DNA from 3 places in the Hymenobacter sp. AT01-02 genome. Region 1 is predicted to be linked to each of the others. Evidence: riboswitches for the same ligand, from Rfam matches in the RefSeq annotation. Region 1 holds a riboswitch; each other region holds the start of a gene.
What was found. A riboswitch is a leader RNA that binds a small molecule or an ion and turns the genes downstream of it on or off. The one in region 1 is predicted to bind S-adenosylmethionine.

Region 1 (10,722 bases):
CGGGCAATTGTCCGCTACACCGGCGCTTTACTACCACTCAAACAAGAAGAACCCGCCCCGGCCGTAGCCAGAGCGGGTTCTTCTTGTTCACAACAAAAGACGACCTAGTTGTTCTGGTAGTCAATGGGCTGTTTGGTGTCTACTCCCTTATCTTGAAGGGAAGGGTAGTCGATATAGCCTTTGTCGCCGGGTACGTAGAAGGTGCTGGGGTCGGGGTTGTTGAGAGCCGCCCCAATGCGGAAACGCTCTACCAAGTCGGGGTTGGCAATGAACGGCACACCGAACGCAATGATTTCGGCTTCGTTGTTAGCCAGGGCCTTATCGGCTGTTTCCTGGGTGTAGCCACCGTTGAGGATGAACGTGCCATTGAAGATGTTGCGCAAATGGGCTGCTACTGCGGGCACACCGGCACGAGCGGCCATAGGATGGCCTGGTAGAGCTTCAATCACGTGTAGGTAAGCCAGGTTGAACTGGTTTAGCTGTTCGGTGAGGTAGCTAAACGTCTTAACCGGATCGGAGTCCTGAATGCTGGCGCTACCTTGGGGCGAGAGGCGGATACCTACGCGGTCGGCGCCCAACTCGTCTACTACGGCCCGTACTACTTCCAGCACGAAGCGCGAACGGTTCTCAACGCTGCCGCCGTACTCGTCGGTGCGCTGGTTGGAGCCATCTTGCACAAACTGGTCGAGCAGGTAGCCGTTGGCACCGTGAATCTCAGCGCCATCAAAGCCGGCTAGCTTGGCGTTACGAGCTGCCTGGCGGAACTGGTCTACTACGCCCGGAATTTCGTTTAGCTCTAGAGCGCGCGGCGTTGGCACATCCTCAAATCCTTGCCCGGTGAATGCCTTGGCGCCTTCTGGCTTGATGGCCGAGGGTCCTACGGGCAGTTCGCCATTGTGGAAGAATGGGTGCGACACGCGGCCTACGTGCCACAGCTGAATAAAAATGCGGCCGCCCGCGGCGTGTACGGCGTCGGTTACTTTCTTCCAACCCGCTACCTGCTCCTCAGAGTAGATGCCTGGTGTGCTAATATAGCCCACACCCTGAGGCGACACTTGCGAGCCTTCCGTGATAATCAGGCCAGCGGATGCGCGCTGCACGTAGTAGGTTATCACCGATTCGGTGGGTACGTTGCCATCGTTGTTAGCCCGGCTGCGCGTCATGGGCGCCATAGCGAAACGGTTGGGCAGGGAAAGAGCGCCCATCTGTACGGGCGTGAAAAGATTTGGAGTCTGGCTCATGGGTTGGCGTGGGTTACCAATCAACTTATTGCTGATTCGGACCATACCAACTAGTGTTGCTACATATATGTTTTGGCCAGCGTATTATTTAATTGCTACCTAAATGGCTAGCCCTGACAAGAACCTATAGCATACTAGATACAGTGCTACTGCACAATCACTTCCACGCGCCGGTTGCGGGGTCGTTGCTGCACATCTTGGTTGTCGGCTACGGGCTTGGCACTACCGTAGCCACGGGCCGTAAGTCGCACCGAGTCAATACCTTGCTGCACTAAATACTGCCGTACTACGCGGGCCCGCTGCTCCGAGAGGCGGAGATTCAGCGCTGCTTCGCCCACATTATCTGTGTGGCCGGCTATTTCCAGTTTCAGGGCCGGTTGGGCGCGCAAGGTACGCGCCAGGGCGTTGAGCACCGGGCGAGAAGCGGGTAGCAATGTGGCGGTACTTTGGATGAAGTAGAGATTGGGCAGTGTGATGGCAGCACCTTTGTTGAGAGCCGACAGGTCGGGCAGCGGGGTAGCTGTAGTATCTGCGGCCACTACCGGCGGTGCCGAATCCGACGGACGCGTTGGTCTAGTTTCTGCTCTGCGCCGGCGCGCCGTAGCTGGGGTAGTGCTACTAGGTTTTGGGGTAGGCGTACTGGGCTTTGTAGGTGAAGGCGCCGCCGGTACTGCGCCCGCAACGGGCGCACGGGCTACGGTGGGCTTGGGAGGGGCAGCCTCTACCAGCAGCAGCACATTATCGGGCAGATTCTGGTACAAACTAGTAGATGGAATTGGCTGGGGTCCAGTAGTCGTGTTGGGAAGCTGCCACGCTACCAGCGCCCTTGAGTCTCTACCCGCCTGGTAGTACTCTACCCGCAAGGCGTAATATCCGCCGGCATCCATCTGCAACTGAGCTGAAGAAGTAGTAACGGACTGATTGTTCCAAGAGTCTAGTATCTTCTTACCTCCTACCCAAACGCGCATACCATCATCGGTGGCAATTTGGAAGGTGTAGGTACCCGTTGTGGGCGCGTAGATATGGCCTATCCACCGCACCGAAAATGACTCGCCCGGCACGCCCGGACCGGGCGAGACGAAATGGCTTCCATTGGGGCCAACGGTCCAGTTGAAGTCAATGGTTGCATCAGACCGGGTTAGCACTAGCTTTTCAAACTTCATCCCCTGGTAGTACTGCCCCCGCAAACCCGTGCCAGCTTGGTGCTGGGCCAAAGCTAGGTTGCTCAGTAGCAGCCCAGTCACCGCCAGACTTGCTCGATAGAAAGACAGGGTAACCATAGCCAGCAATTGATAATGGGTGGAGCCCAAGTTGCACACTGTATCGTGTTCCGCAAAGTGTATCCGACGAGCACAGAGCTTTAGCTCAACGAACTAAGCTAGTCCATATACATAGGGATTCGGACTCTTTTTATCAAATGAGCCATCACGCTAATACTGTGGCATGTCAGGCCGAGCTTATCGGGGCAACTTACGTGCTGAGGGTGCAACACTACTTCTAGGATTCGAGCGAGATGTCTTGATAAGCTCGACCTGACAGTACATTGGGGTATTGCCCACCCTCTCAACTACTCCCAGGGCCTCCCAAATTGAAATTTGAAGATTCCGGTTGTATCTTCGCTGTGTTACTTATCCAGAAAGACCGAGGGATTGGGCCCGACGACGTCTTGGCAACCTGAAATAAAACAAGGTGCCAACTCCCATTTCGCCCCGGCGGAAGAAGATAAGTACAGGACTCGCCTCTCGGCGGCTCTTTCTGGATAGGCACTTTTTCGCTGCCGATTTACTTGAAGAGCTGCTATGCCGACCGTCACTGACTCCCCGCTCCACGATATTCTTGCCAAACGCGTCCTGATTCTGGATGGCGCTATGGGCACCATGATTCAGCGCCACACGCTGGATGAGGCTGATTTTCGCGGCTCCCGTTTCGCGGACCATCCCAAGCCCTTACGCGGCAACAACGACCTGCTCAGCATCACGCGGCCCGACATCATCAAGGGTATCCATGCCGACTACTTCGCGGCCGGCGCTGATATGGTGGAAACCAACACGTTCAGTGGCACCACCATCGCCCAGGCCGACTACGCCCTGGAGGATATTGTGTACGAGCTCAACTATGAGTCGGCGCGCATTGCCAAGGAAGTAGCCGACGAGTTTACGGCCCAAAACCCCGACAAGCCCCGCTTTGTGGCCGGTGCCATCGGGCCCACCAACCGCACCGCTTCCCTCTCCCCCGATGTGAACCGCCCCGGCTTTCGGGCCGTGACGTTTGATGAGTTGGCCACCGCCTACCACGAGCAGGTGCGCGGCCTCATAGATGGCGGCTCCGACGCCCTGCTCATCGAAACCATCTTCGATACGCTGAACGCCAAAGCGGCGCTGTATGCCGTGCAGAAGTTCTTCGACGAAGGTGGGCGCGTGGTGCCCGTTATGATTTCCGGCACCATTACCGATGCCTCCGGCCGCACCCTCTCGGGGCAGACGGTAGAGGCGTTCTGGAACTCTATTCGCCACTTGCCCCTGCTGAGCGTAGGCCTGAACTGCGCCCTCGGTGCTGATCAGCTACAGGTGTACATCAAGGAGCTGAGCCGCATTGCCGACGTGCACATTTCGGCCTACCCCAACGCGGGTCTACCCAACGCTTTCGGGGGCTACGATGAGTCGGCGGAGGAATTTGCGGGCGTGGTAGAAAACTACCTGAAGGAAGGCCTGGTAACGGTAGTGGGCGGGTGTTGCGGCACCACGCCCCAGCACATCGGCGAGCTGGCCCGCCTGGCCGACAAGTACGAGCCGCGCAAGCTGCCGGAGCTACCCACCGCCACCCGCCTGAGTGGTCTGGAGCCCTTCGGTATCACCGCAGAAAGCCTGTTTGTGAACGTGGGCGAGCGGTGCAACGTAACCGGCAGTCGCGCCTTTGCCCGCCTCATCCGAACCGGTAACTACGAAGCCGCCCTGCAAGTAGCCCGCGACCAAGTGGAAGGCGGCGCCCAGGTCATCGACGTGAACATGGACGAAGGTATGCTCGACTCGGAGCAGGCCATGACCACCTTCCTGAACCTGATTGCCTCGGAGCCCGACATTTCGCGGGTGCCGATTATGATTGACTCCTCGAAGTGGAGCGTGCTAGAAGCCGGCCTCAAGTGCGTGCAGGGCAAAAGCATCGTCAACTCTATTTCCTTGAAAGAAGGCGAGGAAACCTTCAAGGAGCGCGCCCGCACCGTACGCCAGTATGGAGCCGCTGTGGTGGTCATGGCCTTCGATGAAAACGGGCAGGCTGACAACTACGAGAAGCGCATCGAAATTTGCCAGCGCAGCTACGATATTCTGGTGAATGAAGTGGCTTTCCCGCCGAGGACATCATCTTCGACCCCAACATCCTGACGGTAGGCACCGGCATGGAAGAACACCGCAACTACGCGCTGGACTTCATTGAGGCCGTCCGCTGGATCAAGCAGAACCTGCCCGGTGCCCTTACCAGCGGCGGCGTCAGCAACATCAGCTTCAGCTACCGTGGCAACGACGTGGTGCGTGAAGCCATGCACTCGGCCTTTCTGTACCACGCCATCCGGGCTGGCCTGGATATGGGCATTGTGAACCCCAGCCAACTGGCCGTGTACGACGACGTGCCCCAGGACCTACTGGAACTTTGCGAGGATGTGCTGCTCAACCGTCGCCCCGACGCCACCGAGCGCCTCGTAGAATTTGCCGATACGGTAAAGCAGAAGGACAAAACCGAGGTAGTAGCTGATGCTTGGCGCAGCCTGCCGGTGCAGGAGCGCCTGCAACACGCCTTGGTAAAAGGCATCACGGAGTTTATTGACGAGGATACCGAAGAAGTGCGCCAGCAGGTAGCGCGGCCACTGGAAGTAATTGAAGGCCCCCTGATGTCGGGCATGAACGTAGTAGGCGACCTGTTTGGCGCCGGCAAGATGTTTCTGCCTCAGGTGGTGAAGTCGGCCCGCGTGATGAAAAAGGCTGTGGCCTACCTGGAGCCCTACCTGCTAGCCGACAAGCGCGGGCAAGAGCGCCAAACCGCCGGTAAAATCTTGCTGGCCACGGTCAAAGGCGACGTACACGACATCGGTAAGAACATTGTGGGCGTGGTGCTGGCCTGCAACAACTTCGACATTGTGGACCTGGGCGTGATGGTACCGCTGGAGAAGATTCTAGACGAAGCTCAAAAGCAGCAAGTAGACGTGATTGGCCTCAGCGGCCTCATCACGCCTTCCTTGGATGAGATGGTGTACGTGGCCCAGGAAATGGAAAAGCGCGGCCTCAATACCCCGCTGCTGATTGGTGGCGCTACTACTTCCCGCTTGCACGCAGCCGTGAAAATTGCGCCTACCTACTCCGGCCCGGTAGTACACGTCAACGACGCCTCCCGCTCGGTAGGCGTGGCTGCCGCTTTGCTCGGTTCGGCAGATGCGGAGTACGCCCGCACCGTGCGCGAAGAGTATCGCCAGCTTCGTGAGGACTATGCCGGCCGCCAGCGCGAGAAGAACTACCTGTCCATTGAAGCCGCCCGCGAAAACGGCTTCAAGGCCGACTGGGAAACCAGCCGCATTGTGAAGCCGAGCTTCCTGGGTACCAAGGTGCTGGAAGACTACCCCCTGGCGGAGCTAGCCGAATACATCGACTGGACGCCCTTCTTCCAGACCTGGGAACTGAAGGGCCGCTACCCCCGCATCCTCACCGACGAGAACGTAGGCGAAGCGGCTACCCAGCTCTTCAATGACGCCCAAAAGTTGCTCAAGCAGATCATCGATGAGAAGCTGCTCACGGCCCGCGCCGTGGTAGGCTTCTGGCCCGCCAACACCGTAGGCCACGACACCATCCAGATTTTCAAGGACGACACCCGCCAGGAAATCCAGACGGAGTTCTTCACCCTGCGCCAGCAGAGCGAGAAAGCCCCCGGCGTACCTAACTTGGCCTTCTCCGACTTTGTGGCCCCGCGCGAAACTGGCCGCGAGGATTATATCGGCGGGTTTGCCGTGACGGCTGGCCTAGGCATTGAGAAGCTGCTGGAGAAGTACGAGCAGGAGCACGACGACTATTCCAGCATCATGGTGAAAGCCCTGGCCGACCGCCTAGCCGAAGCCTTTGCCGAGCGCCTGCACCAGCGGGTGCGCGAGGAGTTCTGGGGGTACGATCCGGCCGAGAACCTTTCTAATGAGGATCTGATTCAGGAGAAGTACAAAGGTGTACGCCCAGCCCCCGGCTACCCCGGCTGCCCCGACCACACCGAGAAAGTTACCCTGTTTGAACTCCTCGACGCGGAAAGCAAGACCGGTATCCACCTCACCGAAAACTTAGCTATGTACCCCGCCTCCTCCGTCAGCGGCCTTTACTACGCTCACCCTGATTCCCGCTACTTCGGCCTCGGCCGCATTGGCAAGGACCAAGTAGCGGACATTGCCGAACGCAAAAATATGCCCCTGCCCGAATTGGAGCGTTGGCTAGCTCCTAATCTGAACTACGACCATACCAGTGTGCCCGTAACGGCACTATAGGCCATTAAACAATAGTCTCCTTCCTCAGATGAGGAGGGAGGCTTGCTTACTACTCCTACGACTCACTGGCTACGAGCTAGTGCTCTATATGAAAGTAACCGAACACCTCACCCGCGCCAACGGCAAAACGCTCTTTTCCTTTGAGGTGCTACCTCCTAAGAAGGGGGAGAACATTAAGAACTTGTTCTCGAATATTGAGCCCCTGATGGAGTTCAACCCACCCTTTATCGACGTGACCTACCACCGGGAAGAGTATGTGTACCGCCAGCACCCCAACGGGTTTTTGGAAAAGAAAACCGTGCGCAAGCGTCCCGGCACCGTGGGTATTTGCGCCGCCATCAAGAACCGCTTCGATGTAGACACGGTGCCCCACTTGATCTGCGGAGGCTTCTCGAAGGAAGAAACCGAAAACGCCCTCATCGACCTACACTTTCTCGGCATCGACAATGTGCTGGCCCTACGCGGTGACCCCATTAAGTCTGAGGGCCACTTTAAGCCCGACCCGGATGGGCACGCCTACGCCGCCGACCTTATTGGGCAGGTAGCCAACCTAAACAAGGGCGAATACCTGGACGAGGAGCAGGACGAAACTTGGGCTACGAACTTCTGCATTGGCACGGCCGGCTACCCTGAGAAGCACTTCGAGTCGCCGAACTACGGGGCCGATTTGCGCTACCTCAAGCACAAGGTAGACCGGGGCGCCGAGTACATCGTGACGCAGATGTTTTTCGATAACGAGCAGTTTTTCAACTTCGAGAAGCGCTGCCGCGAGGCGGGTATCACCGTGCCCATCATTCCGGGCCTTAAGCCGCTGACGACGAAAAGCCAGCTGACTATGCTGCCCCGGTCTTTCTACCTCAACATTCCAGAAGAACTGGCTGATGCTGTACACCTAGCGCCCGACAACCCTGCGGCCCGCGAAATCGGCATTGAGTGGTGCATCAACCAAAGCAAGGAGCTAATGGCCCACGGGGTACCTTGCTTACACTACTATAGCATGGGCAAGTCGGAAAGCATCCGGCGGGTGGCGGCAGCTCTGTTTTAGGCCCTGCCAAGGTGGCTGTGCCGCCAGCAGAAGTAGTGCGCTACGCCGGTAGTTTCGTTTCTTACGTACCACGTAGCGCACTACTTCACTTTTACTAGTACACCCTTTGGATACCCTCGACGACCTGTTTGCCCGTTTGCGCGTGGCTACGGCGCCAGCCGAAATTGAGGCCTTGCAGGAAGGCATCTGGCAGATTTGGCTTACTACCGGGCACCCCCTGCTCGACAAGCATTTGGAGGCGGGCATGCGCTACCTCTCTGCCGAAGATTATACTCTTGCCATCCGAGAATTTACTGAACTCATAGAAACTAGCCCCGACTACGCCGAGGGCTGGAACAAGCGCGCTACTGCTTACTACCTCCGCGGGGAATACCGAGCCTCCCTCCTCGATATTCAGCAGACCCTACGCCGGGAACCTCGTCACTTCGGTGCCTTGTCGGGGTGGGCTACCATTGTACGCATGCTGGGCGATGATGCGGGCACCCTGCGGGTATGGCAACGCTTGAACGCCTGTGTCCCAACTGGCCAGGGCTGCAAGCCCAAATGCGCGACTTGCGCGACCGTCTCGACGAGGCCAACGGAATTTAATGCCAGCCTATAGTTGCTAGGCTCCTGATATAGTAGTAAATTTCCCGGAAACTGCCTGTAGTAGCAGAGCAGTTTTTAGCACCCTTATGGTTCATTTATCCCTGATTTCTACTCCCTACTCTATTCTATACCTCGCCCCTGCACCCGTTGCGCTTACAACACTAATATAACGAAAGATAGTTTTTCTTTCCCTCCGCCCTGACTACCCGATGAGCTCCCCTGCCTTCGGTTTCACTTGCCCGTCCGCTTAATTCCCACATAATATGAAACAACCATTACTACTAGCAGTACTTATTTTCCTGTGTTCCCTAACTACCCACGCGCAAAAAATGCGCAAGACTGAGTGGGAAAGCGGCATGCTTGACAAGGGTGAGAAAATTGGCGTTTGGGAATACTACGCCTACACCCGCGACGGGCGCCAAGTCATCACCCAGAAGTACGACCACAGTGCCAAGAAACTGCTTTTCTTCCGCGACTTCGATGACGTACCTACGCCGTGCAAAGCCCAGCTGGGGAATGGACCCGGCTGCACCTAACGCAGCCACCGCTGTTTTTGGGCGGCGACCCAGCCTTGGCTCAGTACATGAGCAAGCTCAACTACCCTCCTGCCGCCGAAAGCAGGAACATTCAGGGTAAAGTAGTCGTGTCGTTTGTGGTAGACACCCTGGGCAGAGCTTCCGATTACAAGGTGCTACTGGGCATTGGCGGTGGTTGCGATGAAGAGGCATTGCGCATCTGCCGTACTATTCCCAACCAGTGGCTTCCGGCCCGCATTGGAAGTCATGCCGTTGTAGTGAAGCACGAGCTACCCTTCACATTCCGGCTGGCCCGGTAGCTCAACCATATGCAACGGCTTCTGATTTTTGCAGCAGGGCAGCCTTTCCCACGCCGGTCGCGTACATTACCGGCATGAAACGCGCTACTCTCTACTTACTATCTGTGGCAGGCCTTTTTGGGGGCCTGACTGCTTGCGACAGCACTCCGCGCGAGCGGCAGGAGGCCGTGCGCCAGGAAGCTCGCCGGCTCGATACTATTGCCGAACAAGCAGCCAGTAAGCTGCGCACAGCGGGCCGACGCGCCGCCCGCTTTGACTCCGCCTCCCGCGTGCGCACCCGGCAACCGCTCGACAGGGCTGCTGAAACGGCTATGACCAATGAGTTGCTTGGGACTTACACGGAAGTAGAAAAGCTGACGCCCAGCACCATAGAGCCCGCTTTTGTGCAGTTTATGCAGCAAGTACGGGCTCGACGCAAGGAGTGGACCCAGCGCGACTGGGACTATGCCACGGGCATCAGCCGACGCCTCAATGCCCAGTTTCGCGCCCTGCGCCTCGACATCCGGGCGCGCGATGAGGTGCATATCCGGGCGCTGCAAACGGAGTTTACTGCCTTGGAAACAGGACGGGACGTGAAAGACCTGGGGCAGGCAGTAAAACAGCCTTAGAAACGTGTTCTTCTTTCTTTTACCAAAGCCCCGCCCTGCGCGGGGCTTTTGCGTGCCTACCCATGCAGTATTCTCCTAGTATTACCCGATGCTTATTGTTAGCTACGCTGGCGCTTACAATGGCTTTGCTTGGCAAGGCACAAACTAGAGCCCGAGTAGTTCCGCCCTTTATTACCTCCGTGGAAACCGTACCCGCCGCCGACCAGTGGCTCCAGCCCGGCGACCGGCTTCAGGTGCGACTAGTAGGTCAGGCCGGGGCCCAGGCTACATTTCTAAACGGAAAGCTACTCACGGAACTACCTGCTTCCCAAGCTAAAGGCTTGCGCGGGGTGTACCAAGGCACCTACGTAGTGCAGCCCGGCGACACCTTGCACAACCGCCGCTTGCTGTTTACGCTCACCACGCGGGATAGTAGTTCTGTCATGGCGCTCAGCAAAAACACCGTGCGGTTCCTAGACCCCAGCCAACCCCAACTGGCCGCCACGAAGGGACAACTAGCCTACTTGAATTATGGGCTGGGAGAAGACCGTCTCGGGGGTGCCAAGTTGGGCTACCTCGACTCGGCGGTGGTCTTGCACCTCACGGGCCGAGTAGGCAATCAGTACCGGGTCAGGCTCAGTGAAACCCAGGCTGCATGGGTGCCACGGGAGGTGGTGCGCCTGCTGCCGGCTGGCGGCTTTGTGCCTTCCTCTCTCACCGGCTCCTGGAGCGTGCAGGGCGACTCCCTTTTCGACTATGTGCGGGTACCCCTAACCCAGCGCCTACCCTACCGCTCCCAACTGCTCACTGAGCCGAGCCGGCTGGTTGTGGATATCTTCGGGGCTACTTCCAACACGAACTGGATAACTCAGCGCGACGGCCTGCGGGAATTGGGCAATGTAACCTACGAGCAGATC
Region 2 (10,722 bases), on a different contig from region 1:
TGCGGGCTGCACTGTAGCAAGAACAGATCTACCCCTACGGCCTCGAAGGCAGCAATGCGCTCCGCTACCTGGTCGGGGGTGCCGGTGAGGCCTGACCGAAGGCCACGGTTCGATACCGAGTAGTCTTGCAGAGAAACCTGGTTTTCGAGCTGCGTACCGGCCAGCCACTGCTGGTAGTTCTTGTAGCCAGCCGCCGAGCCTTGCACGTTGGTAATACGCTCCAGCTCCTTTTTCACTTCCTGCTCCGTGTTGCGCACAATGGAGTAGGCGGCCACGCCAAACTTCATGGGTGGCAGGCCTAGTTTTTCCCGGCGCTGGCTCAGGTCCTGAATGCGGCGGCCAATAGCCTCCGGCTCGTCGCCGTGCATTACGTAGCCGTCGCATTGCGCCGCAATAAGGTTCTTGGCCGCTTCCGACTCGCCGCCGGCGTAAATGAACGGTCGGGGGCGCGACACGGGCTTGGGCTGCAAAATAGAGTCGGTTACTTTGTAGAACTTGCCCTCGAAGGTGAAATGATCTTGCTTCCACAGGTTGTCTACCACGTGCAGCCACTCGGCAGTGCGGGCGTAACGGTCGTCGTGCTGCTCAAAGTGCACGCCGTACTTCTTCGCCTCATCCTGCCACCACGATGATACCACGTTCAGCGACAACCGGCCGCCGCTGATGTGGTCGATGTTGGCGGCTTGCTTGGCCAGCAACGCCGGTGAGTGGAAAGTAGGCCGCACGGCCACCATCAGCTCAATCTTCTTGGTGACGGCTGCCAGGGCTGCCGCCGTGCTCCACGCATCCAGGGAAGGCGCTTCCTCACCCTTGATGTCGTTGAGATTCAACTCCGCAATGAGCGACAGGTCATAGCCCAGGTCTTCACTGCGCTGGGCCAACGTTTTTACGTAGTCCCAATCGGCGCGCATGTTCTCGTCTTCTACGTTGCGCAGCCACCCCCCAAAAACGGGCATCCAATATCCGTATCTCATACAAAAGCAACGTGTTGAGCGGCAGGATGCGAAGCCGCGTTGGTGCGAGCCAGCAGTTCCGTTTCTAGGTAGTCAACGAAGCGCGCGTAGGGGTCAAAACCGACCACGTTCACGGCGTCGGCCACGAAGTTGGAGAGGGCGTTGATGTCATAGAACAGCACGTCGCCGTTACGGTCATCAATCAGGTATTCAATGCCACCCACGTCGATTTTAGCGGCGGCCACAATGCGCTCCACGGCCTCAATTACATCGGCTGGCGGAGTGAAGGCTTCCACCTGAATTCCCTTTTTGGGTGCCTCCGTCAGGCAGAACTCGGCCGATTGCTCCTCCGGAATCTGGCAGATTTCGGCCGGGCACAGGTTAAAGCTTTCCCCAGTGGTATACACTTTCATAGCGTATAGGAACTTGCCGTTGAGCGTTTCTACACGATGAATATTGCCGCCGCGGGGCGTCACGTACTCCTGCACTAGTGCCGTCTGGTCGATGCCCAGGTCGATCTGATTAGCTTCCACGGCCGCCTGTACGCCCTCAATGGTATCGAAGCGGATAATGCCCGCGCCGCTACCACCAATGTTCACTTTCACCACAATGGGGAATTGTAGCTGCTGGGCCGCATCGGCAATGCGCGAAGCGTGGTTTACTACAAACGACTTCGGGTACTTCAGGCCCAGTGAGGCAAACAAGGAAAGCTGCCGGGCCTTGTTGGTTTCGATGCTGGTAGCCACTGACCCATTGATGATGCGCACGCCTAGGCGCTCTAGGTGAGTAGCAAAACCAGCCGTGTGGAAAATGCCCTGCCCATGCCCGCGCAGGTAGGCCGATGAACTCATGCGGTTCACTACCAGCGAGTAGCGGCTTTCCGTTTCCGAAGGATCGTAGAGGTGATGGGCGGCGTCAATTTTCTCGTAGGGCAGGCCCCGGCGGTCTAGCTCGGCAAACAGCGGCTTAAACCACTCGGGGTGCTCATAGTAAATGCCAATAGGCTTCAATTGCTGTGACATGTGCAAGAGAGGAAAGAAATGAAGTAATTCAGACAGGCAAGGTGCGGTATAAGCAACCTCGTTTTGTAAGCGGGCGAGGCAGTACGCCACGCCGCACGGCGGGAAGTGCCGGAGTGCCGCACAGCCCCGGGCGCTACTAGCAGGTGGCTAGCGTGGCCCGCAGGGCAAAGCACAAGTGGCACCCACAAAGCCGATAATATTATCGGCGAGGGCGAAAGAGAAGGCAGGGATGAAAGTGAACTAGCACCAACAACAGGCTGCTACCGGAAGCCAACACGCCGACGAACTGCGCACAAGGCAACAGGACCCACGGAGAGCAGAAGAGGCAAAACGGAGAGCAGCGAAGGTGTTGGCTAAAGCCACGGCTTGTTGTTTTTATATGGTCAGGACTTGGCACCGTTTCAGATACTCTGAGGGTTGCCGGCGTTTCGTAGAGCCTGTCTCTCCACGCCTCTGTATAAAAACAATCCTTTGGTCAGAAAGAATTGATACTGCAAAGGTATAGCAGCATTACCCACAAAGCCAAGAGTTACTAAACGGCTAGCAGACCAAGGCCTTGCCTCACTGAGCAGCCACCTTCTCTACATGCCTCGTGCAGAGCTTGTACACAGACAATTACGATGCGGTATAGGGTGAAGTGTGCAATATATAATCAATTGAATATCAAAAAATTATACAATGCGCTTGTGGTCGAGCTGCTAGCGTATCCGTATACAGTATGGTGCCCCGTCAGAGCGGCATCTCTATTCCTGTTCATTCATCCACGCCTTCTTTTCCATGAAATTCCATCAGCTTTTATTCGCCGCTACCTTCGTACTAAGCGCCGCTACGGCTACGCAAGCCCAAACTACTCCCACCTCTACTCAGTACGGTGGAGCCGTCAACCAGACTCGTGTACCACCCGTGAATCCCGCTAATCCGGTCACTAATCCCGGCACCATCGACCAGCGGACTCCAACTACCGCGTCGCCCACGCAATCAGGTGTGATGGGTACTATTGACCAAAATCCGGCTACGGTGCCCATGCGCACTACCCCTGTAGAAAACGAGCGGAGTATACGCTTGGAAACACCTGCTACTGCTCCTGGTACGCGCCGCACTACCACACCACAGGGGACCTTACGCCGCACCACGCCTGCTACCAATACTACTACGCCTCGACCATAGCACGTAACGCTAACAAACAGAAAAAGGCCCCGTACTGATAGTGCGGGCCTTTTCTGTAGTAAGAAGTAAGTTATTGCGCTTCTTCAAGTTGGCCTCCAGCCCGAAGTAGCGAATCGGCTAGTGCCGTGAGAGAAGCACGCAACTCGCTAGGGGCGCTGGCTGCCGCTTGGGAGGTTTGGCTACCGAGCATGCTGAGCGAAGCGCCAATAGCACGAGCATCCATTCCGGCGGAGCCCATGCTAAGCAAAGACTCCAGGTTGCCTAGTTCGCGGCTGATGTCTTGCAAGGCAGGCTCGCCACTTTGCAGCAATTCTTGCTTCCAGGTTCCGGCATTTTCAATGGCGGTGCTGAGCGGAATGCTGGTCAGGCCGTTTTGGAGTGCGTGCGTTGTTGTGGTAAGAAGGTCGGTAGTAGCCATGAGGGAGGAGAAAAAGGTAGGGTGGTGATAGAAGGTAGGGCAGCGTTATTCGGTGGTGGCCCCAGCCAGAATGGCAATGCGTCCTACATCGCGCAGGATGCCACAAGCCCGCTGCGCACTGGCTTCCTTGTCTTTTATTTCCAGCATGATGTCTACGTCCAGGTCGCCCACATCCACCAAGAAATTGCGGAACAAATCCTCTTCAAGAGTAGCGGTATGCTTGCCTTTTCGCTCGCCCAGCGCTTGGGAGCTATAGTCCATCATCATCACGCCGTCGCGTTCAGGGTGCCAGGTAGCAGCCGCTAGGCGCAGTGCTTCCATCATCGGCTCCCCGTGGTTAAGGCACTCGTGATGAAAATTGTCGAAAAGGATAGGAATACCCACGGCCGCGTGCACCCGCAAGCAATCTTGCAGGCTAAACAGCCGGTCGTCGTTTTCGATAACTAGGCGGGCCGTTACGGCCGCAGGCAGGCGGCGGTACGTATCGATAAAGCGCGATATGGCCAGCTCCCGGTCCCCGTAGAGGCCCCCCACGTGAATCTGAAGCTTGTGGGTGCTATCGAGGCCCATCAGGTCCAGCATCGAGCCCTGGTACACCAGTTCTTGAATGCTACGCTCCACAATGCCCGCGTCGGGGGAGTTCAGAACCACAAACTGGTCGGGGTGGAAAGACACGCGCATGTGGTGGGCTTTGATGTAGTCGCCTACTGCCCGGAATTCGTCGGCAAAGCGTGTCTGCCACGGAAACACATTGACGGGGTGGGAGCCAAAGGGAACTATGCCCGACCCAATGCGGAAGAAGAGCAGGCCTTGAGCCACGTTGAACTGCAAAATGCGCAGTAAGCAGCCTAGGTTATTGGCTACGGCCAGCTCTACTCGTTCATCCGAGTACGAAGCCAACCGGAAAGTGCTGGTAGCGGTGCAGTCCAAGGACTCATTCACGCAAGGATATCCGATTCTCATACCCTGACTTACGAGAGAACGAGTGAAAGGATAAACCCAGGACTAGATGTAGTAGTGCTTTGCCGGATACGCGCGTGTACTCACGCGGTAGGCATACTAGTACAGAACTCAACAGGGCTGCTTTTTACTCCTCATACCCGCGGTTGTCCTTGAAGTTTTTGTTGTACTTCAGCCGAGCTTTGCGGGCCCGTTCGGCGGCTTCTTCGGCCCTGATTTCTTCCATCTTCCGGCGCTGCTTGCCCTCGCGCGAGAATTGCTCATACAGCAGACTCACGGGGCTAGCGAGGTTAGGAGTAGGAGCCTTGGGCGCAGCCGAATCGACGGGGAACAAGGGCTTGGGGGCCGGTGGGCGCTTCACGGCGCTGGTGGGTGCGGTGCTAGGCCGCTTGATATTGCGTAAGGCCCGGTTGATGGTAGCCCGGTCGGGGCGGCCTTCCTGCACGCGCACCTCACCCAGCCGGATGGTGTCTTGCTGGAGCTTGATCTGCACGATAAACTGCGACAGTCCCGTGCCCCCCAAAGGCATCCGTTGGGCCTTAAAGCCCACAGCCCGGAAAATAAGCGTGTCGGTATTGTTGGCTGAGATGCTAAAGTCGCCCTCATTGTTGGCTACTACCCCGCGGCTGGTGCGCTGAATTACCACCGAGGCGCCTGGAATAGGCTTGCGGGTGCTGGCATCCGACACCGAGCCGGTAACGCGTACCTGCGCCGCTGCGGTCCCGGCACACAGTACCAGCACAAACAAGACAAACCAACGGGCCAACAAGAAATCAGGCAAGCGAAACATCATGAGCGTAACAAACTAACGCACTTAAGTTGGGAAAAGTCGCGCAAACCTTTCGGGGGCCGCATTGAATCGACGGATTAACGCAAAAGGGAGACAAAAAAAGCCCGCATCGTTGCAGATGCGGGCTTTTTCTAGAAGCTACAAAGTGGGTATAAGCACGCTGCTTACTTGATTACCGATTTTTCGCCGTCAGCGGGCTTGGCCTTCATGGTGCCATCATCAGCATCGAGCTTGGCTTTATTGCCTCAGCATCTTTGATTTTTACGTCGCCGTCGCGCTTAATTTTCATCTTACCGCCATCGGCGCTGCCTTGCATGCCGGAGCTCATGCTGCTACCCGCCGAGCTGCTCATGGTTGAGTTGCCGGTGCCGGATGAGTCCATGCTCATGTCAGAAGACGAAGCCGATATGGCATCATCGTCCATATACCGGTCGTCCATGTATTCCGTCCGGCTCGATTCGTAGGCGGAGTACTGGGTAGGGTCGGTGAAGATAGACTTGAACTCCGTGTCGGAGCTGGCGTACGCATCGCGCATGGCCGCCGCCCTACCCGCCGTATCACTAGCATACTGCTGTTGCAACTCGCCCAGGCGTTTGCCCCGGTTGATGTAGGCCGTGCGTACTTTTTCGCGGGTAGCCTCGTCAAACTTCATCTTGGCGGCCATATCGGCGGCCATGCGGTCGGCGCGGCGCTGAATGGCATCATCAGAGTACGACGTGGACGTGGTAGTCGTGGTAGTGGTAGTCGCAGCGCCGTCGGTAGTAGCGGTATCCGCTGTTTTGTCTTGCGAGCAAGATGCCATCGTGAGGCCCACGGCGCACGAGAGCAGGAACAAGGTCTTTTTCATGATAATCGGAGGTTGAGAGAGGGTGGAGGGAGAGAGAATAATGGCAGCTATACGCTTCAGCTATATAGCTGGTTACCTACCGATAACCTCATTCAACAAAAAGGCCACCTGTTACTAGCAGGTGGCCTTTTAGAGGTTGTCAATACGCGTTTACGGCTAGGCTCGGCGTAGTTCTAGTACCGTTATTTCGGGCAAGAAACCTACCCGGCCATGGTAGCCGATAAAGCCCAGTCCAGCATTTACATATAAGTACTGTTTGCCGCGTTGGTATAGGCCTGCCCACTGCTTATAGGCGTATTGCACGGGGCTCCATTTCAGGAAGGGCAGGTTCACCCCAAACTGCATACCGTGGGTGTGGCCCGAAAGCGTGAGGTCAATATCGGGGTACTCATGCACCTGGCCATCCCAGTGAGAGGGGTCGTGGGAAAGCAGGATCTTGAAGGGCACCGTGGGGTCGGCGGCGGCGTGGGCCTTGTCTAGCTTGCCGTACTGCGCGAAACCCCGAGCACCCCAGTTCTGCACGCCCAGAATGCTGATTTTTTCGCCGTTGCGCTCAAGCGTGCGGGCTTCATCCAGCAGCAGTTCCCAGCCTATTTTAGCGTGGTTTTGCTTGATGCGAGCCAAGTTAGCTTGCTTGGCCGCCAGTCCGCCTTCTTCCATCCAGTTCACATAGTCGGCATAGTCGTGGTTGCCGAGGATGGAGTAGATAGGGTTTTGGGACTTGATGCCCGCCAGGGTGTCAATGTGTTCCTCTACCTCCGTAGCATAGTTGTTCACCAAGTCGCCGGTCATGAACACCAGGTCGGCGTTCTGCTCGTTGATGATTTTTACGGCCCGCTGTAGGGGCTCCTTGGAGTGAAACGAGCCGGTATGCAGATCGGAAATCTGTAGCACCTTGAAGCCATCAAACGAAGCGGGCAGGTTGGGGAAGCGCAGCGTTACGCGCTTCACAGTGTAATCGGTGCCGCCCTTAGCCATACCCCAAATTAGGGACACAAATGGAATGGCACCCAGCACCAACGCCAGCTTGCTTACAAACTCGCTACGCGAAATGGCGGGCCCAGTGCCCGGCGTGGTACTGCGCGAACCAGCCTGAAAAGCCCAGCGTGCTACCCGCACTACATCCTCCAGCAGCAGCGGAATGATGATGACAATCTTGGCGGCAATCATAGCCAGCAGCACACCCCCCAAGTACGACTTAAAGGAAGGGTGCTCGTGCCGGTTGCGCAGGGCCCAGAAGCCCATTACCCACACCACCACCGTTACAACCCAGTACAAAACCGAAAAGAGGCGCCGGGTGCCGGGCGCTGCGTGTTGCAGGGCTGTGCGCACCGCTTGGAAGCCGTACCATTCGCCCACGGCCACCAGCGCAAAAAAGATAAAAGGAAAGACAGTTCTTGACATACGTTGAAGGCAAACCCGCGCGGTGAAAATTGGTTTGGTGCAGCTTGCCGCTGCGGCAGACGCGGATGCGGAGTTTTTGCTTTAAATTCCGGGCGTTACAACAACGGTGCCCCATGCAAGAGTTTGACAATCTGACTGAAAATCTATCCGATGATACTATTCCCCCAGTACCCGCTGCTTACCAAACGCCCCCATCTTTTAGCATCAAGAGCTGGGCCGAAGAGGACCGCCCCCGGGAGAAGCTGATGCAAAAGGGCCGGGCTGCCCTTTCCGATGCGGAGCTACTGGCCATTCTGTTGGGATCGGGCACGGCCAAGCTGTCGGCGGTGGATGTGGCCAAGCTAGTGCTGAAAGCGGCCGGCAACGACCTGAACGCCCTAGCGCGCTTCTCTCTGAAAGAGCTGATGCGCCAAAAAGGCATTGGCGAGGCCAAGGCCATTACCATTATGGCGGCTTTGGAGCTAGGGCGCCGCCGTAAGGAGGCCGACGCGGCGGCGCGCACTACCATCACCAGCTCCCGCGACATCTATTACCTAATTCGGCCCCACTTGCAAGACCTACCCCACGAAGAGTTTTGGGTAATCCTGCTGAATCGGGCCAACGTAGTGATGCGTAGCGTGAGCATCAGCCGGGGCGGGGTAGCTGGTACCGTGGCCGACCCGAAGCTGATTTTTAAGGAGGCTCTGGAGCAACTAGCTTCGTCTATTATCTTGGTACACAACCACCCCAGCGGCAACCGCAACCCCTCCGCCGCCGACATTGGCCTCACGCGCAAGCTTAAGGAAGGCGGTCTGCTGCTCGATCTGCCGGTGCTCGACCACCTGATTTATACCGACCACGGCTATTTCAGCTTTGCCGATGAGGGGCTGCTGTAACGCACTGGCCGCAGAAGGGGCGTACCAGGACAGTTAGGCGCAACGCCTGGCAACTACCAACTCCGCTGGTACCTTTGCGGCCATGCGCATCAACCCCAAATTGTTTATCGGCCTTGGGCTGCTTCTGGTTATTGGCTACTTCCTGCAAGACCTGGTGTTTGGCTCTGATCAATACGCGGCTCGCCTGGCAAAAGAGCGCCAAACGAAGGACGACAGTTTCCGGCGGGTGCAGGGCTCTCCGCTTAGCCAAGACCAGCGCCAAACGTTCGACAGCCTTAAGTACTTTGCCCCCAACAAAGACTACCGCCTCGATGCGCAGCTAGAAGCGTTTACGCAGCGCGATACAGTGTCCATGGCCCTTACTGATGGCAAAGCGGAAAAGTACCTGCGTTGGGGCAAGGCCGCCTTCATCCTCAACAAGCAGGAGTATAAGCTGACCTTGTTTCTGAAAGCCGACGGGAAGGACTCAACGCTGTTTATTCCGTTCACCGACCGCACCAATGGCTTTGCTACCTACGGCGGCGGGCGCTACCTCGATGCCGCTCTACCCGCGGCCGAGGATACGGAAATAACCCTCGATTTCAACCAGGCCTATAATCCTTACTGCGCCTACAACAACACCTTTGCCTGCCCCGTACCTCCCGCCGACAACCGCTTGGCCGTGGAAATAAAGGCCGGTGAAATGTCATTTCATGACTAGCTCTGCCCCGCCCAAGGCGTGCACCTACTATGGGTAGCACCTTTCGGGCCGCTGGGCAAATCCCTACCTTTGCCGGACTGATCAGTACCAACTGGCCGGCAGGAGGGGTTTCCTCATTTCTGAAACCCGCCCTTCCCTCGCCCCGGCGGGCTACTACCAACTGATAACCAAGCAATGAAAATATCCCTCGACTGGCTCCGTACGCTCATTCCCACCGACAAACCCGCCGAAGAAATCGGTCAGCTACTCACTGGCTCCGGGCTAGAAGTAGAGGGAATTGAGGAGCTGGAAAGTATCCCTGGCGGCCTGCGGGGCGTAGTATTGGGCACGGTGCTCACCTGCGAGAAGCACCCCGATGCCGACAAGCTAAGCCTAACCACCGTGGATGTGGGCGACGCAACGCCCCGCCAAATTGTGTGCGGTGCTGCCAACGTGCGGGCCGGTTTGCGCGTGGTAGTGGCCCTAGAGGGTGCTACGCTTTATCCGGCCCAGGGTGAGCCGTTTAAAATCAAGAAGTCTAAAATCCGTGGGGCGGCTTCTGAGGGCATGATCTGCGCCGAAGACGAAATTGGTCTGGGCACGTCTCATGCGGGTATTATGGAGCTGGAAACCGAGCTGCCCAATGGTACCCCCGCCGCCGACTACTTTGGCCTGGGTTCGGATTCGGTATTTGAAATTGGCCTGACGCCGAACCGGGCCGATGCTGCCTCCCACTACGGGGTAGCACGGGAGTTGCGCGCCCTGCTGCGCCAGCCCTGCCACCTGCCCGATGTAAGCCAGTTTCACACTCCCAGCGAGGCTGCCCACAACATCGGCGTACTGGTGGAGGATGCCGCCGCTGCCCCGCGCTACGCTGGCCTGCTACTCGAAAACGTGCAGGTAGGCCCGTCGCCAGAGTGGTTGCAGCGCCGCTTGCGTAGCATTGGCCTTTCGCCCATCAACAACGTGGTGGACGTCACCAACTTCGTGCTACACGAGCTGGGCCAGCCCCTGCACGCCTTTGATGCCGACCAAATTATGGGCGGGCAGATTCGGGTGAAGCGCGCCGCTGAAGGCGAGAAATTTGTGACCCTAGATGGGGCGGAGCGCACCCTGAAAGGCGAGGATTTAGTTATTGCCGATGCCAACGGCACTCCCATGGCCCTGGCCGGGGTGTTTGGCGGCAAAACTTCCGGCGTATCGGAGGCTACTACTCGCGTGTTCCTGGAGAGTGCCTACTTCAACCCCGCGGTGGTGCGCAAAACCAGCCAAACGCACCAGCTTAAAACCGACGCTTCTTTTCGCTTCGAGCGGGGCACTGATCCGCACATGGTGCTAGTGGCCCTGAAGCGGGCAGCTTTGCTGCTCCAAGAAGTAGCGGGCGCCACCATTGTAGCACCAGTAGTTGATGCGTACCCCACTCACATCGGGCACGCTACGGTGCGCCTGCGCCTGCCGCGGGTAGAGAAGCTGGTGGGCCAGTACATCGCGCCGGAGCGCATTCGTCAAATCCTGACCGACCTCGACATCCTGATTGCAGAGGAAAGCCAGGACGAAGCCGGCCACACCGAGTGGATTCTGTCGGTGCCGCCGCACAAGGTAGACGT
Region 3 (10,722 bases), on a different contig from region 1:
AACATATTGGCCTTAACTCTCGTCTCGATACGTTACAGGCTGCACTACTGCGCGTGAAGCTGCGCCATTTGCCCACCTGGACTGCGGCGCGCCAACAGGTAGCAGCTCAGTATGATGCGGCACTGGCTACTATCCCACGCATTGTGCCCCCGGCGCGGGATGGGCGCAGCACGCATGTTTTCCATCAGTACACCGTGCAGGTGCCCGATGAGCCGGGCCAGCGTGCGGCGCTGCAACAGCACCTGGCGGCGCATAAAGTACCCAGCGTAGTGTACTATCCTCAGCCCAACCATCTGCAGCCCGCCTACGCGCATTTAGGCTACCAGGCTGGTCAGTTTCCCGTGGCGGAGCGGTTGTGTCGTACCGTACTGTCGCTGCCCATTCATCCTACGCTTACCGTAGATCAGGTATCATACGTAGGGGATGTGCTCCGGGCATGGCTACCTGTTTGACGTACTAAAAGCTGGTAGAGACCTATGCCAGTTCAGTATTTGAGCGGATAGCTGGCACTGTTTTTTCTTTTGACCGTATTACTGTCCGCTTACTTTCATTTGTTCTCTTCCATGCGTCGCCCTTTTCTGACCCTCTTCCTGCCGCTGGCTGCTGTTTCTGTGTTAGCTTCAGCTGCCTTCACCTCGCCCCAGCAAGGAATCAACCTGTTTTCTATCAACCAGGATATTGCCCTGGGGGCTCAGGTAGCCAAGCAAACTGATTCGTTATACCGCGCAAAGGGGCAACTGATGGAGCGCTCCAAGAACGCCCGGGCCTACCAATTGCTTGATGGCGTAGTAAAGCGCGTCCTCGACAACGGCAATATCAAGTACCGTACTCAGTTTCCTTGGGATGTACAGATCATCAAGGATGATGCAACCCAGAATGCTTTTGCTACTCCCGGCGGCCACATCTACGTGTTTTCGGGCCTTATTAAGTACCTCGATGATGAAAACCAGCTAGCTGGGGTACTGGGGCACGAAATTGCCCACGCCGACCGGCGCCATAGCACCCAGCAGCTGCAGCAGCAATACGGCAGCAGCATCTTGCTTGGTCTTATTCTGGGCAAGCGCTCCTCCGGCCAGTTGGTCCAGATTGCGGCTGGCTTGGGACAGCTCAAGTTCAGCCGTGGCTTTGAAACCGAAGCCGACAAGTACTCGACCATATACCTCAATGGTACCCGCTACTACTCTTGCGACGGTGCCGCTGGTTTTTTCATCAAGCTGAAAAGGCCGGTGGGGGAGGTACCCCCGAGTTCCTGAGTACTCACCCCAACCCAGGCTCGCGTATCACTAGCATCCAACGTAGTGCCCAGCAGCTAGGCTGCACTGGCCGTAGCGTGAACAATAGCAACTTCAATGAGCTAAAGCGGCTGCTCTAGCCCCAACTGCCGCCGCAATTTGTGCCCCTCAAAAAGCCCGTAGCCCTCAAAAAGGAGCTACGGGCTTTGTTTTGTAAGAAACAAACGCAGTTTTTTCTGAGCTTGCGGCGTGCTATCCCAACCCGCTTCTTCTGTGTCTGCCAGTGCTGCCGTACGTTTTGCTATCTGTGGGATAGGGCATATTGGCCGTCGTCACGCTGCTTTGGTTTCTCGCCATCCTGGTGCGCAGCTCGTTGCTCTTATTGATGTGAAAGCGGAGCTAGCCCCCGCACTGGCAGTTGAGTTTCCTGGCATACCCTTCTTCACGTCTTTGGAGGACTACCTGCAATGTGGTGGGTACGAGGCTGATATTCTAACTATAGCTACACCAAATTACCAGCATGCGCTACAAGCTATAGCTGGCCTACGGCATGGGATGCACGTAGTGGTCGAGAAGCCCATTGCCCTGCACAAGCACGATGCGGAGGCTATTGTGCACACGGCTTTGCAAACGGGGCGCTTGGTATTTGGCGTCATGCAAAATCGATACTCACCGCCGGCTGCCTGGCTTAAGCAAGTGGTGGTGGAAGGACGGCTGGGCCAGGTGTATTTGGTGCAAATCAATTGCTTCTGGAACCGCGACGCTCGCTACTACCAGGCTGGCGGCTGGAAGGGCCGCCAGCAGCAAGATGGCGGTACCTTATTCACGCAGTTTAGTCACTTCGTCGATTTGTTGTACTGGGTGTTCGGCGACATTACCAATATTTCCGCCCGCTTCCGCGACTTCAACCACGCCAGCATCACCGACTTTGAGGATAGTGGTCTGGTCACTTTTGACTTAGTGCGCGGTGGTAGCGGCACGCTACAGTACAGCACTTCCGTGTGGGACCGGAATCTGGAAAGCTCCCTTACCGTGGTGGCAGAAAACGGCAGCCTTCGTCTTGGAGGGCAATACATGGACAAGGTAGAGTACTGCCATATAAAGGATTATCAACTGCCCCAACTACCGCCCACCAACCTGCCAACGACTACGGTCCGTATCAGGGTAGTGCTGCTAATCACGTGCAGGTAATTGACAACGTGGTAGAGACCGTGCAAAAGCGCAGCTTCGCTACTACCAATGCCCTGGAAGGAATGAAAGTGGTAGAAATAATTGAGCGAATCTATAGTTTGCGCCATCTATAGGGCCACTTGGGCAACGGGTTACGCTGTAGATGCATCTTGCACGTATGAATTCCTCCGACCAAGATGCCTACGCCGAGTTGCAAGACTGGCAACGCAAAATGCAGCAACGCCCGTCCATGCTGAACCGGCTGGCGCGCCGCCTGCAAGCGAGGCTGAATGCGCTACTGCCCGAGAAAGTACACGCGGCCATCACCACCGCTATCAAACAGATGGTGCGCGGAGTGTTGTTTGGCTCCGGGTACATTACGCGCCGGCCCCTGGCCGATGCTACCTTGCAAGCCCGAGAAGTGGCCGTGCGCACTAGTGTGCGCAATTATCGTAATACGGCTGCGGCTGAAGGGGCCGTAACTGGGGCCGGCGGGTTCTTGCTGGGCCTCGCCGATTTTCCGCTGCTATTGGGCATCAAGCTGAAACTGCTTTACGATGTAGCTGCCCTCTACGGCCACGATGTGCAAGACTATACTGAGCGCCTGTACCTATTGCACATCTTTCAGCTGGCTTTCAGCAGCCAGCATACCCGCAATGAGGTGTATCAGCGCTTAGCCAATTGGGAGACCTACCGCCATACCTTGCCCCAAGATGTAAACGAGTTTGACTGGCGCACCTTTCAGCAGGAATACCGGGACTACATCGACTTAGCCAAAATGGCTCAGCTAGTACCCGTAATTGGGGCGGCCGTGGGAGCCGTTGCCAACTACCGCCTGTTGGAGCAGCTCGGCACTACAGCTATGAACTGCTACCGCATGCGCTATTTCAACACTGACTCATCAGTTTGATTTGTGCCAAGTGCATTAGCTGAATACTGAAAAGAGGGCGGATAATCAGTACCACCTCGTGCAGTAAACAGTAGTAGGAAAAGCGCTTTAACGGTATTGATAGAAGATGCCTGTGTCGAAGGGAGTCCAGAGGCTGGCTTTTTGTCCGCAATACTTAAGCGCATCGTTCGCCCAGGTATTGCAGGTATAGAACCAGCCGTAGGTGCGGTGGGCCTCGTAGAAAGAGTCATCGGAGCCGTAGCTATGACCGGGAATATAAATAGGCTGGCCCTGTTCGTCGTAGCGGAAGCTCTCCTGAATGTAGCGAATGAGCTTCTGGTAGTCGACGTGGCTAATACTGATTTTTATGCAATCCTCGCTCTCCTGCATGTCCTGGTAGAAGGTAGTGTGCATGGCGGAGGTGCCCAAGTAAAACATGGCTACGAAGGCGGTGCTGGCTTTAAGCTCTGCCCAAGTGGGTGTATCGAGGTAGAAACCCTTGTCGCCCCAGCCAAACCCAATGTAGCGCATGCCAGGGGTCTTGGATTTGGTGTTAGCTAACAGAATAGTCTCGCTCCAATCAATGTAGGGTGTACAGATGGGTACCACAATATCGGTGTGCACACCATTGGAAAAGATGTAAATATCGAGGTCCTCCCGCGGATCGGTGCTGGCTTTGGGTACCGTAATGCGCGACAGTACAGCGGCAGCTGTGAGGTAGAGGCCGAGGGCGCCGCCCACAGAACCGGCCACGTAGCCGGTTGCTTTCAGGGCTTTCTGAATTCCTGAGTTCATGTAAAAGAGGCAACGGTGGGAGGGCTGCTGCATGCTTGCAGCCACCACAAGAAAGAACGTAGGCGCAAGTACGAACCCATTGACGTACGGTTTGACTTTTCTCCGCACTTTTCTGTCTGCTTTCGCGGGCTCTACGATAAACCAAAAGAGCGGCAACGCCCCTAAGCCTAGATAGTGAGTTGAGAGAAGAGTGCCTTTGGCTAGCTGCGGTAGGTAAACCGGGGGCACGACCGACTAGTTGCCGAGCTGCTTGCAGGACCACGAAGCGGCCCTTACCTTTGTTCCATCAATTCTTTCTAGCCAAAGGATTGTTTTTATACAGAGGCGCTGAGAGACAGGCTCTACGACGCGTCGGCAACCATCCGCAACTGCCGGAACGGTGCCAATTCCTGACCATATAAAAACAACGTACCGTGGTGCTTCGCTTCCGCTCCCTCAACTATCCTGTAGTTTTTGCTGCTTCTCTCCGTATTGCAGTCGGCGCGCGGCAGTGTAGTTGGGAAAGATGTTGTTGCTGTTGAAGCCCCAAGGCAATGCTGGTGGCGCGCGGCGTAGCTAGCTGCTGGTGCTGCGGATTTTCGCTTTTTCCTTATCAGTTCTTTCATTGCCTGGTGCGGCGTAGCCGCAAACGCTACGCGTGCATACTGCGCTGCAAAGGCCTAGTATAAACCGCTAGGAGCTGTTGTGCGCCTAGGCTAGAAATAACTGAATTTCTCACTCTTAGCCAATCCAGAGTTGGCGCTATATCATGCTCAGAAAATCCTTGGAACTGCTACGGCAGGAGGCGGCCGAAACGGGCGCCAACACGCTTAAACGAAGCCTCAATGGCTTCAACCTTATTGCCATTGGTATTGGGGTAATTATTGGTGCGGGCTTATTCTCGCTCACGGGTATTGCGGCCGCCAACAATGCGGGCCCGGCCGTTACGCTCTCGTTTGTGGTGGCAGCCGTGGGGTGCGCTTTTTCGGCCCTGTGCTACGCCGAGTTTGCCTCTATGGTCCCGGTAAGCGGCTCGGCGTATACCTACGCCTACGCCACCATGGGCGAGCTATTTGCCTGGATTATTGGGTGGGACCTGGTGCTGGAGTATTCCGTGGGCGCGGCTACGGTAGCCATCAGTTGGTCGCAGTACTTGCTGAAGTTCCTGGGCAAGTACGGTATCCACTTGCCGCCCCAGCTGGTGACGTCGCCATTTGAAACCTCCACGCTGGCAGATGGTAGCGTAGTGCATGGCTTTGTAAACGTGCCCGCTATGCTTATTGTGTTAGCTATTACGCTCATCATCATTCGTGGTACCCAAGGCTCGGCGTGGTTTAATGCGCTAGTAGTCACCTTGAAGGTGGCCGTCGTGCTTGTGTTCATTGCCTTGGGCTGGCAGTACATTGACCCCGCCAACTACCAGCCTACATTCCGCAGAATACCGGCACGTTCGGGGAGTTTGGGTGGAGCGGCATCCTGCGGGGAGCCGGGGTTGTATTCTTCGTATTCATTGGCTTCGATATTGTGGCTACCATGGCCCAGGAAACCAAGAACCCCCAGCGTAACATGCCCATTGGTATTATCGGCTCCCTGCTGATTTGCACAGTGCTATTCGTGCTGTTTGGCCACGTCATGACGGGGTTGGCCAACTACACCGAGTTCAAGAACAGCGCCGCGCCAGTAGCCATTGCCATTGAAAAAACGCCCTACGCCTGGCTGTCCTCGGCCGTAATTCTGGCTATTATCATCGGCTATACGTCCGTGATTCTGGTGGACTTGCTGGGGCAGAGCCGCGTGTTCTTTTCCATGGCCAAAGACGGGTTGCTACCGCCTGTGTTTGCGCGCATCCACGAGCAGTTCCGCACGCCCTTGCAGTCCAACTTGCTGCTTGGCTTGTTCATTGCCTTGTTTGCCGGCTTCGTGCCTATTTCAGTGGTAGGGGAGATGACCAGCATCGGCACCCTGCTGGCCTTTGTAATGGTATGCTTGGGCGTGCTCATTATGCGCAAACGGGAGCCCAACGCTCCTCGCGGCTTCCGTACTCCATTGGTGCCGCTCGTCCCCATTCTGGGCATTCTGACCTGCTTGGTAATGATGGTGTCCTTACCTTGGGAAACATGGTTGCGTCTTGCCCTGTGGCTGGCCATCGGGCTGGCTATCTACTTCGGCTACGGTCGTAAGCACAGTAAACTGGGCCGGCAGCAAGCTCAGCGCCAGGTTGGGTAGCCCTTCAGCTTCAACCTACTATATTTAGTACCACAGCCAGCCGACGCTACTGCTTCGGCTGGCTGTTTTTTATGCCGTTGTTTGGCTAGATTTGGTGCATTAGGTATTCTTACTTCTCGCCATTATACGTGGAAAATAATTTGTTGGAAGCCTCCGCTAGCCCGCTGGCAACGCCAGTGCGCGCCTACCCCACATTGAAGGAAAGCTGGGGTGCTCTGGGGTGGTTCTTGTTAGCCATCGGAGCGGTGGGCCTCCCCGTAATGCTTCTTGCTCAGAACGTGGCGCATGCTTCAAAGCCCGTAGTTGGCATGGTCATGACCTTGGCTACAAACCTGGCTTTTCTGGGCTTACTACGCTGGAAAGCAGGCAAACGGTGGCGCCCCTTGCAGTTTGCCGGCCGCGAGCAAGTATGGTTGTATGCATTGCTTCCAGTGCTGGTCCTTGCTATGCTCGGCGTGCTGTCAGTTGTGCAGCTACTAGGGCTTCCAGATTTGGCTAGTAACTACTTCAAGGAATTGGTTCGGACGCCCGTAGTTGCCTTTCTGCTGGGTGTCGTTATTGCGCCCGTGCTAGAGGAATTGGTGTTTCGAGGCGTGATACTACAAGGCCTGCTCCGCGCCTATAAGCCCTGGATAGCCATTGGACAGTCGGCGTTGCTATTTGGGATAATCCACTTCAACCCAGCGCAGAGCATCAATGCCGCTCTTATCGGGATGCTGTTAGGCTGGCTTTATTACCGCACCCGTTCCTTATGGCTGTGCATGACGGTGCATGCGCTCAACAACCTAGTAGCTTTCGGGTCTATGCTTACCGAAGATGGAAAGAGCACTGACTCCCCAGAAGCTATGCTGCTTAAGTGGCCTTTCGCGTACGCAGGCCTCGTATTGCTGAGCGGATTCGTACTCATACTTATTCTACGGCGGGTGCAGCAGACTACTACCCCACTGACTACTGACGAGGAGCCACAGGCGCCCCTTACGCCACCAATAGCACTGTCTCCAACTACCTATAATGACCGTTCTAGGGCGGTATGAGGTTATAGCCAAAAAAGCCCGAAAAAACACTTTTTCGGGGCTTTTTTGCCTTGTATAGGTGCTACTACAGCAGGTAAGTCATGACCACCTTTCGAAGCGCCCACAAGCTCCAAATAATCACCATGGAGCCAACGCCCACAAACATCCAGCGCACAGGAATACGCCCAGCTAGGCGGGCAGCTAGGGGAGAAGCGGCCACGCCTCCCACAATCAGCCCCAGGATAATTTGCCAGTGCGAGATGCCCAGAGTAGCGAAAAAGGTAACGGCACTGGCAAAGGTTACGAAGAACTCAGTGACGCTAACGGAGCCGATTACGTACTGCGGAGTGCGTCCGCCCGCAATGAGCGTGCTGGTTACTAGCGGGCCCCAGCCACCCCCACCGAAGGAGTCGAGGAAGCCACCAACCGCAGCCAGCAGCCCCAGCTTCTTGTGCTTTTTGCGCGGTGCAGGCTTTGAGAAAGCCTTTGAAATAATGCGAATACCCAGCAGCAGCAGGTACACGGCTAGGAAGGGTTTCACGTAGCCAGCGTAGGTTTCGCCAAACTTGGAAAGCAGGAAAGCCCCCGTAACGGCTCCTAGAATCCCCGGAATAAGTAGCACTTTAAACAAGCGCTTATTCACGTTGCCGAAGCGGTAATGATGATAGCCCGAGGCCCCGCTGGCAAACATTTCAGCCGTGTGAATGCTGGCACTCACGGCGGCGGGGGTGATGTTCAGGCTCATGAGGCTGATGGCCGTGACTACCCCGTATCCCATGCCCAAGAGCCCATCCACAATCTGGGCACCAAAGCCGATGGCCACGAAAATCCAAAACATTTCAGCATTGGATGCCGCGTGCCACACCTGCTGCCAGGTAAAGTAGAAGGAAAGAATATTAAGCACCAGCATTGCGGCAAAGGCCACCAGGGCCGCCGTAGCCCGGCGGCGCCACCGCGCCGCCGCCGGCGACTCATAGGCTGGCCCTCCCGCTAGCTCAGCCGTCACGGCGTTGAGGGATTTTACCTTATGCGCAAAATCACCCCCCACTTGCTCCCGAATAATAGACATGCGCTGTAGTACATCATGCAACTCGTTGGGAAGGGCAATGGTCAGCATCTCGCGCAGGCGCTTAGAGATAGTCGGCGACTTGCCATTGGTGCTGATGGCAATTTTCAAGTCGCCTTTCTGCACAATGGAGCCCAGGTAAAAGTCGCAGGCTTCGGGCGTATCGGCCACGTTGCAGAGCAGGCGCTGGCGCGTAGCATCAGTCCTGATGCGAAGATTGAGTTCCTTGTCGTTGGTAGCTACCACCACAATATCGTGGCCCACTAAGTCAGTGGTTTGGTAGGCCTGCTCGCGGAGCTGCACGGCCGGGTGGCGCTCGGCCAGGACTTTCAGCTCTGGCGAGAAGTAGGTGGCTACCACCGTCACGGCAGTGGCCGGACTATTAGCCAGCATAGCCGAAAGTTTCTCGAAACCTACGACCCCGCCCCCCACTAGCAGCACGTGCAGCTGCTCCAGCTTGAGGAAAACCGGAAACAAGCGGTTTGCCCCGTTCGGGGCAGACGGCGGCGGTTCCGGTTGGGGTAGCAATTCGTTGGAAGAAGGCATGATGGTTGGGGGTAGGAGCTAGTAACGAGGGTAAGATACACTTCCTCGGCCAAGCTACGCGTGCCAAAAGTGCGTTAGAAGGGCTAAAAAGCCCCCGCGCACGTATTCTGGTTACTCTGGCTTGGCCGAAGCAAGTGGGTTACTGATGGAAATCCAGCCCGTGAGTAGTCGCCTTCACGTAACCCTGACGAATAACAAAGTCGCCGAAGCGTTCTTGTGGTTGGCGATTCTGAGCGTAGGCAGCCAGTAGTGGGGTGAGCTCCGCTACAATACCGTCCTCATCCAGCATTTCTTTATAAAGCTTGTTCATCCGCTCTCCGTTGAAAGCTGCTCCCAAGTACAGGTTGTAGCGACCTACGGAGCGACCTACTAGGCCAATTTCGCCCAAGTAAGGGCGGGCGCAGCCGTTGGGGCAGCCCGTCATGCGAAGCAGAATCCCTTCATTTCCCAGTCCTTGCTCCCGGATAATAATTTCTAGCCGGTCCATGAGCTGGGGTAGGTAGCGCTCGGCCTCCGCAAACGCCAATGAGCAAGTATTGAGGGCTACGCAAGCCAGAGCCCCACGCCGGAGCGCCGAGTGCACATCGTTGGCGTCAAGGACGATGCCATGCTCTTGCAGCAGAGCTTGTACCGAAAGGCGGTGCTCCGGGGCCACGTTGGCTATAATCAGGTTTTGGTTGCCGGTGAGGCGGAAGTCGCCGGTGTGGAAGCGGGCAATTTCGCGTAGCGCCGTCTTCAGGGCATACCCCGGACGGTCGGCCACGCGGCCACCTTCCACAAACAGCGTCAGGTGCGACTGCCCGTCGGGGCTGGTAGTCCAGCCGAAGGCGTCGCCCGAGGAGCGAAACTCGTAGGGGCGAGGAGCCTCCAGCGCAAAACCCAGGCGCAGGTCTAGCTCCTGCTTAAAGGTGTCCAGGCCCACGCGGTCTAGGGTGTACTTTAGGCGGGAGAACTTGCGGTTTTCGCGGTTGCCCCAGTCGCGCTGAATGGTTACTACCTTCTCGCACAAGTCTACTACCTGGTCAGCGGGGATATAGCCAATCAGGTCGCCGAGACGGGGATAGGTATCGGCCATGCCGAAGGTCATGCCCATGCCACCGCCCACCGCCACGTTGAAGCCCAGCAGCTCGCCATTTTCCTCAATGGCAATTAAGCCTAAGTCATTGGCGAAGATGTCGGTATCGTTGTGAGGCGGAATGGCCAGCGCAATCTTGAACTTGCGAGGCAGGTAGGTTTTGCCGTAGATGGGCTCCTCATCTTCCCCGCCCGTGCTAAGCAAGCTGTTGTGCTTTGATTCGCCATTCAGCCACAGCTCCCAGTAGCCCGACGTGCGTGGGGTGAGGTGGGCGCTGATAGCCTTCGAGATTTCGTACACTTGGGCGTGCACGGGGCTTTGGTAGGGGTTGGGGTTAAGCATCACGTTGCGGTTCACATCACCGCAGCCCGCAATGCTGTCTAGCAGCACATCGTTGAAGCCCTGAATGGTCTTTTTGAGGTTGCGCTTAAGCACTCCGTGGAGTTGGAAGGCTTGGCGAGTGGTAAGCTTGAGCGTGCCGTTGCCGTACTGATCAGCTAGCTCATCCATGCGCTGCCACTGGTCGGAGGTGGCAATGCCGCCGGGCACGCGCACCCGAATCATGAGGGAGTAAAGGGGTTCCAGCTTCTGGCGCTTCCGTTCACTATCCAGGTCACGGTCGGTTTGCTGGTAGGAGCCGTGAAACTTGATTAGGTGGGTATCATCGGGGTTGAGCGCACCCGTGAGGGGATTCACGATGCTCTCCGCCAAGGTGCCCCGCAGGTAGTTGC

Region 2: linked by a shared signal. The riboswitch ahead of VI25_RS03985 (RimK family alpha-L-glutamate ligase) and the one ahead of metH (methionine synthase) in region 1 are both predicted to bind S-adenosylmethionine.
Region 3: linked by a shared signal. The riboswitch ahead of VI25_RS28320 (amino acid permease) and the one ahead of metH (methionine synthase) in region 1 are both predicted to bind S-adenosylmethionine.

Annotation. Positions count from the first base shown of each region.
Region 1 covers NZ_JZIR02000062.1:33,726-44,447, reverse strand. The annotation lists gene VI25_RS17130 (alkene reductase) at 105-1,241, opposite strand; gene VI25_RS17125 (OmpA family protein) at 1,388-2,521, opposite strand; SAM riboswitch class I at 2,867-2,970, shown strand; partial or broken gene metH (methionine synthase) at 3,041-6,750, shown strand; gene metF (methylenetetrahydrofolate reductase [NAD(P)H]) at 6,839-7,795, shown strand; gene VI25_RS17110 (tetratricopeptide repeat protein) at 7,902-8,396, shown strand; gene VI25_RS17105 (hypothetical protein) at 8,647-8,919, shown strand; gene VI25_RS17100 (energy transducer TonB) at 8,880-9,218, shown strand; gene VI25_RS17095 (hypothetical protein) at 9,293-9,826, shown strand; gene VI25_RS17090 (N-acetylmuramoyl-L-alanine amidase) at 10,006-10,722, shown strand, end outside.
Region 2 covers NZ_JZIR02000010.1:74,739-85,460, reverse strand. The annotation lists gene VI25_RS03990 (LLM class flavin-dependent oxidoreductase) at 1-974, opposite strand, end outside; gene VI25_RS03985 (RimK family alpha-L-glutamate ligase) at 971-1,975, opposite strand; SAM riboswitch class I at 2,348-2,439, opposite strand; gene VI25_RS03980 (hypothetical protein) at 2,753-3,142, shown strand; gene VI25_RS03975 (hypothetical protein) at 3,213-3,560, opposite strand; gene uvsE (UV DNA damage repair endonuclease UvsE) at 3,606-4,523, opposite strand; gene VI25_RS03965 (carboxypeptidase-like regulatory domain-containing protein) at 4,648-5,313, opposite strand; gene VI25_RS03960 (hypothetical protein) at 5,516-6,157, opposite strand; gene VI25_RS03955 (metallophosphoesterase) at 6,314-7,561, opposite strand; gene radC (RadC family protein) at 7,675-8,436, shown strand; gene VI25_RS03945 (DUF1684 domain-containing protein) at 8,519-9,136, shown strand; gene pheT (phenylalanine--tRNA ligase subunit beta) at 9,311-10,722, shown strand, end outside.
Region 3 covers NZ_JZIR02000014.1:225,754-236,475, reverse strand. The annotation lists gene VI25_RS27630 (DegT/DnrJ/EryC1/StrS family aminotransferase) at 1-452, shown strand, start outside; gene VI25_RS05965 (M48 family metallopeptidase) at 564-1,253, shown strand; gene VI25_RS05960 (Gfo/Idh/MocA family protein) at 1,506-2,423, shown strand; gene VI25_RS27625 (hypothetical protein) at 2,414-2,536, shown strand; gene VI25_RS05955 (EcsC family protein) at 2,581-3,312, shown strand; gene VI25_RS05950 (TIGR02117 family protein) at 3,400-4,086, opposite strand; SAM riboswitch class I at 4,398-4,490, shown strand; gene VI25_RS28320 (amino acid permease) at 4,835-5,662, shown strand; partial or broken gene VI25_RS28315 (APC family permease) at 5,560-6,120, shown strand; gene VI25_RS28310 (amino acid permease C-terminal domain-containing protein) at 6,157-6,291, shown strand; gene VI25_RS05940 (CPBP family intramembrane glutamic endopeptidase) at 6,420-7,325, shown strand; gene VI25_RS05935 (TSUP family transporter) at 7,390-8,916, opposite strand; gene VI25_RS05930 (NADPH-dependent assimilatory sulfite reductase hemoprotein subunit) at 9,056-10,722, opposite strand, start outside.